Linked DNA regions of Sulfuricurvum kujiense DSM 16994. The protein of the gene in region 1 binds, or shares a complex with, the protein of each later gene. Links are inferred from orthologs where the notes say so. Each region holds a gene or a part of one and is shown on either strand. Other genes may lie near its edges. The genes, in order: carA and carB.

Region 1 (6,660 bases):
TAAAAAAATGCTGGATGAAAATAAAAAAGTTTTGGAACAAATCAAACAGCTTAAATCCGATAAAGTCTCTCAAACATTCGCAAAAATGAAACCCGCTGCATCGGCACAAATCCTTTCTCAGATGCCCGCCTCCGATGCTGCAGATATTATGAGTACACTCAATAGCAAGGTCGTCGGGCAGATATTGGCGAAGATGGATCCGAAAAAAGGGTCGGAAATTACCGATAAATTGCGAAAACTGCCGGAGCCTCCTAAGTAAGACTCCGTTTCTCCTAAGCGATTTTAGAGGTATTTTAGAGTAAAATGCAGAAAATTTCACTCAGGGCTGGCAATGAAGGTTTCACTGACACACGTACCCCATATCGCGACGCGTATTGCTGTCGATCTCAGCCGAAGCGGCTTGGTTACTATGACCAAAGGTCTCGAGAGCACCGCAAAAGAGGCTGAAAAGGTTTTGGCCGCCAATATCAAAAAAGAGATCGCTTTGGAAGAGAAGGTCAAAGAGATCGTTAATGCCAATGAAGAGCAGATCGATTTTTATCTAGCCGATGAACGGCAACTCTTTTTTATGATCAAAAAGAAATTGGCACCGCAGTACGGCGTCGTCCTCTCGTACGAAGACCGTTATTCGGATATTGCGCATCAAATTCTTGATGAGTTGTACGAAGAAGATTTGATTAATTACGACGTGAGTGAAAACCGTATCAAAAATATTATTTACGATGCGATTACCGGCTCTATCGCCGATTCCAGCGAAATCGAAGCGGCGGTATTCCAAAAAATTAAAAGCTATAAACGAAACCTTATTCCGGGAACCGACGAATATGAAATCGTTTATGAAAAACTCTATAAAGATGAACTGCTCAGACGGGGGATGGCATAATGCGTGATGTTTGGATTTATCTCGAAAACGGTACTTACCTGAGTGCCAAAAGTTTCGGTGCCGATACAACGGCTGTCGGCGAAATTGTTTTCAATACCTCTATGAGCGGTTATCAAGAGATTATTACCGATCCTTCGTATGCGGGGCAATTCGTCACCTTCACGATGCCTGAAATCGGTAATGTCGGCGTTAATGAAGAGGACATGGAAAGCACATCAGCTCACTGTAAAGGGATCATCGTCCGACAGTATCAAAAAGAGTATTCGAATTTTCGTGCCGAAGAAGCGCTGCATACCTTTTTAGAAAAACACGGCATCATCGGTATTTGCGATATCGATACCCGTTTTATCACCAAAATGCTCCGAACTGAGGGGGCGATGATGATGATAGCTTCGACACAGGTAAGCGACAAAGAGGAGTTAAAGCAGCTTCTTGAAAAATCTCCGCGCATCGAAGAGATCAACTATATCGAAGAGGTAAGTACCAAAACGTCATATGTCCACCGCAACGGGATTTACGATCCGTTTAACTTCCGTTACAACGACGCGCCTGCTCCGAAAGCGCGTATCGCGGCAATCGATTTCGGGGTCAAACGCAATATTCTCAACGAGCTTACCGAAGCGGGATTGGAAGTGGAAGTATTGCCGAACACGTTCAATGCCGATGAGCTGATCGCACGATATGATGCCAAAGAGATTGACGGCGTATTCCTCTCCAACGGTCCGGGAGATCCGCTTGTATTGAAAAAAGAGCAAGAAGAGATTAAAAAACTGATAGAGCGCAAAATCCCGCTGTTCGGTATCTGTCTGGGGCACCAGCTCCTCAGCATCGCTCACGGCTATGATACCCACAAACTGAAATTCGGACATCACGGCGGAAATCATCCGGTTAAAAACGTAAAAACGGGAATGGTTGAAATTACCGCACAAAATCATAATTATAATGTTCCCGAATCGGTACGCGAAATCGCCGAAGTGACCCATATTAACCTTTTTGACAATACGATCGAAGGACTTCGATATAACAGCGGACACGTTTTCTCGGTTCAACACCATCCTGAATCTAGTCCGGGTCCAAAAGAGAGCCGTTACATATTTAGCGAGTTCCTTCAGCTTTTACAGCGCTAAATCCTCTACGGAGGATTAGCGATCCCCTTTTTTGACGAATAATCTATCGTAAAGTGTTACTTTTTTACCCCTCATTCTGTAAATAAACTTAAATTTATCGTTAAGTTTTCATATAGTGAAAAACATTTAATAATTTAAGATTCCCTAAATACTCGTATTGCTATCATTAGAGTGTCTAATAGCCTACTTTTGTTACAAAAGTGTTAAGGGCATCTTTGATTTCACAGGTTTGCGAAGTCAGAGGTGCCCTAATCGGCTCTTATGCTTTGAATCTTTAAGGAGGTCGTAAATGGATAATCGTCCATTGGAGTATGATTACACGGTTGCAAAGATGTTTATGCTTACAACGGTGTTACTCGGAATCGTCGGGATGCTTGTCGGCGTTATTTTAGCGTGGGAAATGGCATTTCCTGCCGTTAATACAATTGCGGGTTCAGGATTGGCAGAATATACAAACTTCAGCCGTCTACGTCCGCTGCACACCGATGCAGTAATTTTTGGATTTACCTTTAGCGGTATTTGGGCTACATGGTACTATGTTGGACAACGTGTTCTAAAAGTATCAATGGCGGAATCAAAATTCTTGATGTTCCTCGGTAAATTGCATTTTGCACTTTATCTACTAGTCGTTGTTGCAGTTGTAGGCTCATTGTTAATGGGGATTACAACATCAAAAGAGTATGCGGAATTTGAATGGCCGATCGATATCGCAGTTGTTGTGGTATGGGTTATTTGGGGTATGTCAATTTTCGGTTTGATCGGTATTCGCCGTGAAAAATCATTGTACATCTCTATCTGGTATTACATTGCTACATTCCTCGGTATCGCAATGTTGTATCTTTTCAACAACATGGAAATCCCAACCTATTTTGCGTCTGGCGGAATCGGTGCATGGTACCACTCTGTTTCAATGTACTCAGGAACCAATGATGCTCTTGTTCAATGGTGGTATGGACACAACGCGGTTGCGTTCGGATTTACTGTACCTATCGTTGCAATGATCTACTACTTCCTTCCGAAAGAATCGGGCCAAGCGGTTTATTCATATAAATTGTCTCTTCTTGCGTTCTGGGGGTTGATGTTTGTTTACCTTTGGGCTGGCGGACACCACTTGATCTATTCAACTGTACCGGATTGGATGCAAACAATGGGTTCTGTATTCTCGGTTGTATTGATCCTCCCATCATGGGGTTCTGCGATCAATATGCTTCTTACGATGAAGGGTGAATGGCAACAAGTTGCGAGCAGTCCGTTGATCAAATTCATGATCTTGGCTTCTACGTTCTACATGTTCTCAACTCTTGAAGGTCCGATCCAAGCGATTAAATCGGTTAATGCGTTGGCTCACTTTACAGACTGGATCGTCGGTCACGTACATGACGGTGTTCTCGGTTGGGTTGCGTTCATGATTATGGCAGCACTTTTCCACATGGCTCCTCGTGTATTCAAACGTGAGATTTATTCTAAATCGTTGATGAACACACAATTCTGGATCCAAACTCTTGGTGTTGTATTATATTTCACCTCTATGTGGATCGCCGGTATTACACAAGGTATGATGTGGCGTGCACACGATGAGTTCGGTAACCTTGCTTACTCATTCATCGATACGGTTGCCGTATTGCACCCTTACTTCACAATCCGTGCGGTTGGTGGTACATTGTATCTCGTAGGTATGTTCTTGTTCGCGTACAATATGTACAAAACAATGACAAGCTCTCGCCGTGTTGAAGAGAGTGAACTTCAAAACGCATCGCCTATGGGCGCATAATAAGGAGGGGAAAAATGTTTCACTGGTTAGAAAAACACCCGTTCTTTTTCGCGGTAGCGGTGTTCGTAACAATCGCGTTTGCAGGTCTTATCGAGATTTTGCCAAACTTCGCGCAAGCGTCTCAACCGGTTGTAGGGACTAAGCCTTACACGACGTTGGAACTTGCAGGTCGCCATGTTTACATCAAAAACAGCTGTAATGCATGTCACTCACAATTGATTCGTCCGTTTAAATCTGAAACTGACCGCTACGGTCACTACAGCTTGAGCGGCGAATATGCGTATGACCGTCCATTCCTTTGGGGCTCAAAACGTACCGGTCCGGATTTGATGCGTGTAGGTAACTACCGTACGACTGACTGGCATGAAAACCACATGAAAGATCCTGCAGCGGTTGTTCCAGGCTCAATTATGCCGGCTTACCCATGGATGTTCAAAAATACTGCTGATATCGATACGGCGTATGCAGAACAAGTAACGGTTAATAAAGTATTTGCAGTTCCATACAATGCAGAAATTCCAATGGCTGACGGTTCAAAAACGACCGTTGCTTTGGCAGCAACATTGGATGAAGCAAAAACTTCGGCTCTTGAAGAGGCAAAAGTTGTTGCGGCAGACATGAAGGACCAAGAAGTTAAAGATGCGGTTGCAGCGGGTCAAATCCCTGAAATCGTAGCGTTGATCGCGTATCTTAACAGCTTGAAATAAGGAAATTAGCGTGGATATTGGTACTCTTCAAGCGTATGCTTACTTCGGGTTTACGGCATTTTTGGTGGTGGTATTGTACTCGTACATTTATCACCTCTACAGTGCACAGAAAAAGGGGACACGCGATTATGAAAAGTACGGCAATATCGCGCTGAATGACGAGATCACCGATCAACCGGTCGAAGAGATCTCGAAAAACGATGAGATAAAGTAGGAGGCATAAATGAATAAGACAGTACTTGCTGCTATCATAGTTGTAATTGCAATGCTTGGCTTCACTTACGTTGCTGTCGGTGGTGCCGGCGGTATGGGTGGTGAAGGTGACTGGGTTAATAAACTCGCCGTTCTCGGTGCGGTTGTTCTAGTCATCGTTACGGCATTTGTAGTTACCAAATATGTTCGACAAATGCAATTTGACAAAGCAAGCGGTAAACTTGCGGATGAAAACTGGGATGGAATCGGGGAATATAAAAACGAGCTTCCTTTCGGATGGGCGGTTATTTTCCTCGGTTTGAATATTTGGGCAATCTGGTATTTCCTTGCGGGATATCCTGTAAACGCGTATTCACAAATCGGTGAATATAATGAAGAAGTTGCTGCGCACGATGCTAAATTTGAAGCGCAATACGCTAATATGGATGACACTGCTCTTAATGAGATGGGGCAATCCGTATTTATCGTTCAATGTGCTCCGTGTCACGGGCTTCAAGCGGACGGTATTGACGGTAAAGCAGCTAACTTGAATCACCGTTTGGATGAGAAATCAATCAAACATGTAATTCAAAACGGCTCAAATAACCAGCTTCTCGGTATGGAAATGCCGATGCCGGATCGTAACGGTCTCATGAACGCTAACACCGGTGCATTGATCACTGATGCTGAAATTGATGCGGTATCTAAGTATGTTGCCGGCGGAATGAAGGGGACAGAAGGTGCTGACGTATTTGCCGGAACATGTGCTGCTTGTCATGCTGCTGACGGTAAAGGTACCGATATGGTTGCTCCGAGTATCGTTGAGTTCAATCCTACGCTTATTGCGAATGTAATGAAACACGGTAAAAAAGGTGCGATCGGTCAAATGCCGGCATTCAATAACTTGACTGAAGTTCAGGTAAAAGCGCTTGGTGCTTATGTCACCGGCCTTAGCAAATAAGGAGAGTCATAATGGAAAATCGTAGTATTTTTGCATTGGACGGTATCACCGGTATGTTGATCGCAACCGTGTTGCTTCTCTCTATCCTCGCGGGTTTAACCGTGTGGGGATTGGGTGTTCAACAAGGTAGTGCGACTAATTTCTACCAAGTCGAAAATGAAAAAGACATCAAAATGATCAGCACCGAAAATGCTGCGCATCGTGTTGATGTTAAATAAGGGGTTTAATATGGCAAGTATCATGGATAAACTCATTACAATCACATTGGTGATTGGTGCGGCTATCACTTTGTGGGCAGTTGTAACACCGAACCACCTTTTCATCGGTTAAGGGTAGCTTTTGTTACTCTCGCGAGGGCTAGCGGCCCTCACCTTCTTATTCTCTTTGACATTCTCTCTCCATGCGGAATATTTATATAAAGATGATGTTGTTAACAACCCGAACTTTGCGGAACAGATAAATTCAATCGGTGCTGAACTAAAAGCCAAAACAGGTGTTTCACTCTATTTGGTAATGGTGCGTGATTTGGATGAAAACCAAAGTGTTGCCGATTTTGAAAAACAGTTGGTATCGGAAGTAGGCGAACCATCGGTTATTATGACGTTTGTAGAACTAAAACAGCAGATTGACATATTGGCCCGTCCCGTCTCTTTATATGAGCATTTTAACAAATCGCAGATTTTAAGTCCGAACGCAACGTTTATCGGATCGGTTGTCAGTGCAATAATGTTTGCCCGAAACTACGATGAAGCGAAAGAACTTATCACTAATCGCGGCGGAACGATTCTCCCCATTTTGGCAGAAAAGACAAAAGGGGGGGAAACGGTTCAAAAGTATTCGGTAGCGATGTTCAACGGGTACAGCGATACGGCGGATCAGATTGCGGCAGCTCACGGGGTTACCCTTAGCTCGTCTGCAGGAAACGGCAGCAAAAATTTTATCGATATCCTTCGGTTAGTTTTTTACGGTATTATTCTTTACGGTATTTCACGATACGTATACGGGCGATTTTTCCGTCG
Region 2 (7,473 bases), 520 kb from region 1 along the record:
CGGTGCGTTTGACGGTCTCGGACAGATTTTAGAGCGTAAAAAAGGTTCCAACGTCATGGGCTTCGGGCATGATAAACGAAGCAGCAGCGATATCGATGACAGCTTTGAAAACGTCGAACCGGACGATTTGGTCAGCTACGGTTTAATACCTGAGCTGATCGGACGTTTGCCGATCATCGCATCGTTGAATAAAATCAGCGAAGAGGAGATGGTCCGTATCCTTACCGAGCCGAAAAATTCTCTCGTTAAACAGTATACGAAACTTTTTGCCATCGATGACGTCGAGCTCACATTTGACAAAGAGGCACTGAATGCGATTGCCGCCAAAGCGCTGGCACGTAAAACGGGAGCACGCGGACTTCGCGCCATCATGGAAGAGACCATGGGAGATACGATGTATGAGCTGCCGGAATACAGCGGCTATGAAGTACTCATTACCAAAGAGGTAGTCGAGGACAACGTTCCGCCCGTCTATATTAAAAAATCAACTAAGAAAAGCGCATAGGAGAGTCAATGCTATTTAATAAACTTATCGGAATGTTCTCAAACGATCTCTCTATCGATTTAGGGACAGCTAATACCCTTGTCATTTCAAAAGGGAAAGGGATCATCATTAATGAGCCTTCCGTAGTTGCCGTTAAAACAGAAAAATACGGTCAGCAGCGCGTTCTTGCCGTAGGCCGCGAAGCTAAAGAGATGGTCGGAAAAACACCGGGCAATATTAAAGCGATCCGCCCGATGAGAGACGGAGTTATCGCCGATTTCGATATGACCGAAAAAATGATCCGAAAATTTATTGAAAAAGCGCACGGCCGTACGTCACTTATCAGCCCTCGTATCATTATCTGTATCCCGTACGGATTGACACAGGTTGAGCGTAAAGCGGTCCGTGAATCGGCTATGAGTGCCGGAGCACGCGAAGTGTATCTGATCGATGAGCCGATGGCGGCGGCAATCGGAGCGGGAATCGATATCCGCGAACCGAAAGGAAATATCATTGTCGATATCGGAGGGGGTACCACCGAAATCGGTGTTATTTCACTCGGAGGACTCGTTCTTTGCCGCTCCATCCGTGTTGCGGGAGATAAAATCGACCGTGCCATCATGGATTACATCAAACGCAAATACAACCTTTTGATCGGTGAGCGCATCGCCGAAGATATCAAAATCAATATCGGTACGGCAATGCCGTTGGCGCAAGAGCTGAAAATGATCATTAACGGGCGTGACCAGGTCGAAGGTCTTCTCACGTCTATCGAACTCACCAGCGAAGATGCCCGCGAAGCGATGCGCGAACCGCTAAAAGAGATTCTCGAAGCGCTCCGTGACGTCCTTGAAAACATGCCGCCGGATTTGGCAGGGGACATCGTCAATAACGGTGTAATCCTTACCGGAGGGGGAGCACTCATCCGTCAACTTGACAAATACCTCTCTGAAATCATCAAAATTCCGGTTTACGTCGCCGATGAGCCGCTATTGTGTGTTGCACGCGGAACCGGCCGTGCACTAGAAGAGATCGATCAACTCCACGAACTCTTCGATAATGAATAAACAATCTTTAACCGTTGCTGCACTGCTTACCCTTTTGGTAGGCGGAGCACTCTATTTTACCAACTTCTTGCAATCACCTATCATATGGCTTACCCATTCGATAAAATCATCGTATCTTAACAGCGTCGAACACATTCAGCATGCCATTGATGAACACTTCTACCAACAGGCTATGATCATCGATCTGCGCGACAAAAACCGCTATTACGAAAAAGAGTTGTTAAATCTTCATCAGGTTGCCGATGAATATCAAAAACTTCTGCTCGAGTACAACAGCACGTTTAAAACGATGCCGGATACTGCTCTGGTCCGTACCCTCTCTTACGTCCGTTTCGGCGACCCCCATCGTGTGTGGATCGAAATGGAGAATTTTGACCCTAAAAAGGTATACGGACTTTTGTACCGAGGTTATGCGGCAGGCATTGTCGTCTCTAAAAACAACCATCCTTTAGCGCTTCTAAACGGAGACGTCAAAAGCTCATACGCCGTCAATATCGGAGCCTCTATGGCACCGGGAATCGTTCGGGGAAATAACGGACGCCAATTGATCGTTGAGTTTATTCCGACATGGATTCCGATTGCCGTGGGAGATGAAGTACAGACATCCGGACTTGACCGTATCTTTATGTCGGGTCTTAAAGTCGGAAAAGTCGTTTCGTTCACAAAAGCCAGCGGCTATCAAAGTGCCGTCATCGAACCTTATTTTTACGGCAAAAACCCCGCCTATTTTCATGTTATAACGAAGGTGAGATAAACGTTGTAATCGGATTTTAAGTGCTTCTCGTCTATAATAATAAAATTTTTATGACGAGGGGTCTCAATGCCAAAACGCGACGACATCAAAACGATATTACTCATCGGATCAGGCCCGATCGTCATCGGTCAAGCCTGTGAATTTGACTACTCAGGAACACAAGCGGTTAAAACGCTCAAAGAGCTTGGCTACCGTGTAGTTTTGATTAACTCGAATCCGGCAACGATTATGACCGACCCCGAATTTGCCGATCGAACCTACATCGAACCGATCAAGCCCGAAATCATCGCCGAAATCATCAAAAAAGAGAAAGTAGACGCCATCTTGCCTACTATGGGGGGACAAACCGCCCTTAACGCCGCGATGAAAATGCATGAACTCGGAATGCTCGAGGGGATTGAATTTCTCGGTGCCAATCCGAGTGCCATTAAAAAAGGGGAAGACCGTCAGGCTTTCAAAGAGTGTATGGTTAAAATCGGAATGGACCTTCCGATCTCCCGTTACGCTTATAATATGGATGAAGCGATGGCAGCGGCCGAAGCGATCGGATTCCCGATCATCATCCGTGCATCGTATACCCTTGCCGGAGGAGGAAGCGGTGTCGCTTACAATATCGATGAGTTCAAACTTCTCGCTCAACGCGGGCTTGACGAATCTCCGATTACCGAAATCCTGATCGAAGAGTCGCTTCTGGGATGGAAAGAGTACGAGATGGAGGTCATCCGTGATAGAAACGATAACTGTATCATCGTCTGCTCCATCGAAAACTTCGATCCTATGGGTGTCCATACGGGAGATTCTATCACCGTTGCCCCTGCCCTCACCCTCACAGACAAAGAGTATCAACGTATGCGTGACGCATCGTTTGCAATCTTGCGAGAAATCGGCGTCGATACCGGAGGATCAAACGTACAGTTTTCCGTCAATCCGAAAACAGGACGTATGATCGTTATCGAGATGAACCCGCGAGTATCGCGTTCATCGGCATTGGCTTCCAAAGCGACCGGCTACCCGATCGCCAAAGTGGCAACGTTGCTTGCGGTAGGTTTTACCCTCGATGAAATCACCAACGACATTACCGGAACTCCTGCGGCGTTTGAACCGGTTATCGACTACATCGTGACCAAAGTGCCGCGCTTTACGTTTGAAAAATTCCCGGAAGCGGAATCAACCCTCACCACCAGCATGAAATCGGTCGGTGAAGCGATGGCGATCGGAAGAACGTTCAAAGAGTCCGTTCAAAAAGCGCTCTGTTCACTCGAAACAGGACTCAGCGGTTTTGACCCGATCGACGGCGATCTCGAATTCGTCAAACATGAAATTCGCCGTCCGAATGCGGAACGCATCCTCTACGTCGGACAAGGTTTCCGTATGGGTCTTTCGAAAGAGGAGATTTTCGAACTCTCTAAAATCGATCCGTGGTTCCTGACCCAAATCGAAGAGATTATCGCTCAGGAAAAAACGATCACTCTCGCGACACTCAGTGACGAAGCACAGCTTCGCCGCCTTAAAACCGAAGGGTTCTCCGATAAAAATATCGCCCGTCTGATCGGCGGCAACACAAAAGAAAACGATGTCTATAATGCCCGAAAAGCTCTCGGAATCGCATTCGAGTACAACGAAGTCGATACCTGTGCGGCAGAGTTCGGTTCTCTTACTCCGTATCTTTACTCAACAACCAATATCAGCCGCCTCGGACTTCAAGCACCGCGCCTTAGCGATAAGAAAAAAGTGATGATTCTCGGCGGCGGACCAAACCGTATCGGTCAGGGGATCGAGTTTGACTACTGCTGTGTTCACGCTTCATTCGCACTCAAAGAGATGGGAATCGAGACGATCATGGTCAACTGTAACCCGGAAACGGTCTCTACCGACTACGATACCTCTGACGTCCTTTATTTCGAACCGATCGATTTCGAACACGTCCGCTCCATCGTCGAAGCGGAACAGCCTGATGGGATCATCGTACACTTCGGGGGACAAACCCCTCTTAAACTGGCAAACGGCCTTCATGCCATCGGTGCTAAAATCGCAGGAACCTCGGCAGAAGTGATCGACTTGGCCGAAAACCGTGAAAAATTCTCGGCTTTCGTCATAGAACAAGGGTTGAAACAGCCTGAAAACGGTCTTTCAATGACCAAAGAGGGTGCATTCGAGATCGCAGAAAAGCTCGGTTATCCCGTACTAGTCCGCCCGTCATACGTTTTGGGCGGACGTGCAATGCGTATCGTTTATAACGAAGACGAACTTCGCACCTATATGGACGTTGCCGTATCGGTGAGCAACGACTCTCCGGTTCTTGTCGACAAATTCCTCGATCAAGCGGTTGAGCTCGATGTCGATGCGATATCGGACGGCAAAGAGGTTTACATCGGTTCGGTTATGCAGCATATCGAAGAGGCGGGAATCCACTCGGGTGACAGTGCGTGTTCGCTCCCTCCGGTAAGTCTCAGTGCCGAGATTCAAGCCCAAGTAGAGCAGCAAACGAAAAAAATCGCTTTGGGTCTCGGTGTTATCGGGCTCTTGAATATCCAATACGCAATCTACCAAAACGAAGTTTATTTGATCGAAGTCAACCCTCGCGCATCCCGTACCGTACCGTTTGTTTCTAAAGCAACCGGTATGCCGCTGGCCAAAGTCGCTACCCGCGTTATGCTCGGAGACAGCCTGCGAAGCGCACTTGCCTTCTATGATAACTACAATATCGTTATGGAAGCAGACGGACTATTGAAACCGCGTCTCAAAGGGCACGTTGCGATCAAAGAGGCGGTATTCCCGTTCAATAAACTCTACGGTGCCGATTTGGTTCTCTCTCCTGAGATGAAATCGACCGGTGAAGTTATGGGTATCAGCCAAAACTTCGGTGTCAGCTTCGCTAAAAGCCAGTTGGCTGCGGGGAATAAAATCCCGACATCGGGAACCTGCTTCCTCTCGTTCATCGAGATGGACAAAGTTCATGCTCCGGAAATCGCACGCGGATTGCATAATCACGGATTTAAACTCGTTGCGACGCGCGGCACCCAAAAAGTGATCGAAGATGCAGGAATCCCGTGTGAAGCGGTACTCAAAATTTCAGAGGGTCGTCCAAACATCGAAGACGTCATGAAAAACGGCGAGATATCGTTGGCGATCAATACCTCCGATAACAAAACATCGAAAAAAGACGCCGAACAGATCCGCCAAATCGTATTGCGTATGGGAACTCCGTATTTCACTACGCTCAGTGCGGCTCGCGCGGCAATCGAAGCGATGGGGCATATGCACGATGACAGTTGGATGGAACCTCACGCTCTTCAAGACTACCTGATTTCCTAAGCGGATGGAACAAGTCATCCTCGCACAAACCGACACTACCGTCGGTTTTCTCTCGCAGAGTCCGCAGCGGCTACAGCAGATCAAAATGCGGGACACCGCTAAACCTTTCTTAAAAGTCTATGCCGATTTCAAAATGCTTCGCAAGGACATCCGTATCCCGCCGATTCACAAACGTCGTGTACGCTACGCCCGAAAAACGACCTTTATCGTCAAAGATCAGGCATTCCGTTATGTGGATGAGCCGAATCACTCACGATTGATCAAAAAGTACGGTTGGCTTTATTCTACCTCTGCCAATGAGAGCGGAAAAAACTACGATGAAACCTTTTGCCAAGCATTCAGCGATCTGATTATTGAAGATTACCGAGGATTGAGCGAAAAAAGCGCCTCAAAAATATTTCGCTTAACACCCTCAAAAATAAAACAATTACGATAGGAGCCAATCTATGAAACATTTTATCTCAGCAAAACAAATTATGGTAGGAACAATGGGTCTTGCGGTACTGAGCGCCCTCAGCGGATGCCAAAGTGCCCCCGAAGAAAAACCGGCAGAACAAGCCGAAGGGCAAAATAAATTTCTGGTCGTTGAACAGCTCAGCAACGGAAAATACGTTATTGTTGAAGAGATGCCAACATCTGGGCCAAGCCGTGCGATTATCAAAGAGACAGATGAAAACGGTACGGTAACTGAGCGGGTAATGAGCGAAGCGGAGATGAAAGCACTCGCCGACCAAGAGTATAAAAAAATGGAAGAAGGAAAATCTGAACTCAACGCCGAACCTCAAGGTGAGGGGATGGGATTGGCCGGTACGATCCTCGCTGCAGCTGGGGGAGCATTGCTAGGCAATATGATCGGAAATGCGTTAATGAACAACAAAAATGTTCAAAGACACCAAGATACCTCTAATCGCTCAGCCTATCATCGTTCGGCTTCAGGGGGAAGCAACTCGGCGACTTCAAATAGCCAAAAGAAAAGTTTCTTCGGAAATTCCGCCTCTAAAAGTACAAGTTCTAGCAGCAGTTACGGAGGATGAATATGGTATCGCTTCAACCTATCAAACCTATCGATGACAAAACGCTGGAGCAATTCGGTTTTGCCTGGCATACCGACAACGATCAAAGCAAGTACATCGCCGACGAATTGGTCATCGTCAGTGACGCTGAAGCCGAAGCTTACTACGAAGCGGTCAATGAACTCTACGATATGTACGCAACGGCAGCACAGCATGTCATCGATAACAATCTTTTTTTCGATCTCGGCATTCCGTTTAATCTTATAGAACCGATCAAAAAAAGCTGGGAAAACGACGTTCACTGGCACCTTTACGGACGGTTTGATCTCGCAGGCGGAATCGGCGGTGCTCCGATCAAACTGATCGAATTTAATGCCGATACCCCGACGGCTCTTTTCGAAACCGCTATTTTGCAATGGGCATTATTAAAACATAACGGTATGGACGAAGAGCGCCAATTCAACACGGTTTATGAAGCGATCAGCGAAAACTTTCGCCGTCTCATTACCCTCTTTGACGATACGGAGAAATTCGAATCGCTCTATGAGGGGTGGAAAATACTGTTCAGTTCAATCAGCGGAAACATCGAAGAGGAACAAACGGTAAGACTTCTTCAGCAAATGGCGATCGATGCGGGATTTGAAACGGGATTTGAACCGCTCGGAGGGGTTAAGTTCGATGAAGAGGGGATTTATGACTCCAAGGACACACCGTATGAGTATTGGTTCAAACTCTTTCCGTGGGAAGATATCGCCATCGAAGAGCCTGAACTCTCTACCATGCTGACGAGTATTATGGAAAATCAGCGTGCGATTATACTCAATCCCGCCTATACCCTCC

The links.
Region 2: the proteins of carA (region 1) and carB are in contact, whole or in part, in a solved structure (PDB 1KEE), measured with the Escherichia coli proteins. The link is inferred for Sulfuricurvum kujiense DSM 16994 from one-to-one orthologs.

Annotation. Positions count from the first base shown.
Region 1 is NC_014762.1:2,361,914-2,368,573, reverse strand. The notes cover bases 10-2,946. They hold carA (glutamine-hydrolyzing carbamoyl-phosphate synthase small subunit), read left to right. Parts: upstream 10-882; coding sequence 883-2,010; downstream 2,011-2,946. Other genes in these bases: ccoN (cytochrome-c oxidase, cbb3-type subunit I), read left to right, coding at 2,300-2,946; SULKU_RS11835 (DUF507 family protein), read left to right, coding at 332-883; SULKU_RS11840 (MotE family protein), read left to right, coding at 10-259. Also shown: more of SULKU_RS11840, read left to right, coding at 1-9; more of ccoN, read left to right, coding at 2,947-3,781; ccoO (cytochrome-c oxidase, cbb3-type subunit II), read left to right, coding at 3,796-4,488; SULKU_RS11815 (cytochrome c oxidase, cbb3-type, CcoQ subunit), read left to right, coding at 4,499-4,702; SULKU_RS11810 (c-type cytochrome), read left to right, coding at 4,712-5,641; SULKU_RS11805 (DUF4006 family protein), read left to right, coding at 5,653-5,859; SULKU_RS11800 (hypothetical protein), read left to right, coding at 5,981-6,660. UniProt on the Escherichia coli protein: Small subunit of the glutamine-dependent carbamoyl phosphate synthetase (CPSase).
Region 2 is NC_014762.1:1,845,772-1,853,244, forward strand. Bases 2,071-5,820 are described here. They hold carB (carbamoyl-phosphate synthase large subunit), read left to right. Parts: upstream 2,071-2,371; coding sequence 2,372-5,620; downstream 5,621-5,820. Other genes in these bases: mreC (rod shape-determining protein MreC), read left to right, coding at 2,071-2,305; SULKU_RS09260 (Sua5/YciO/YrdC/YwlC family protein), read left to right, coding at 5,625-5,820. Outside these bases: ATP-dependent Clp protease ATP-binding subunit ClpX, read left to right, coding at 1-505; SULKU_RS09245 (rod shape-determining protein), read left to right, coding at 514-1,551; more of mreC, read left to right, coding at 1,544-2,070; more of SULKU_RS09260, read left to right, coding at 5,821-6,056; SULKU_RS09265 (Cj0371 family chemotaxis-regulating polar lipoprotein), read left to right, coding at 6,067-6,654; SULKU_RS09270 (glutathionylspermidine synthase family protein), read left to right, coding at 6,657-7,473. UniProt on the Escherichia coli protein: Large subunit of the glutamine-dependent carbamoyl phosphate synthetase (CPSase).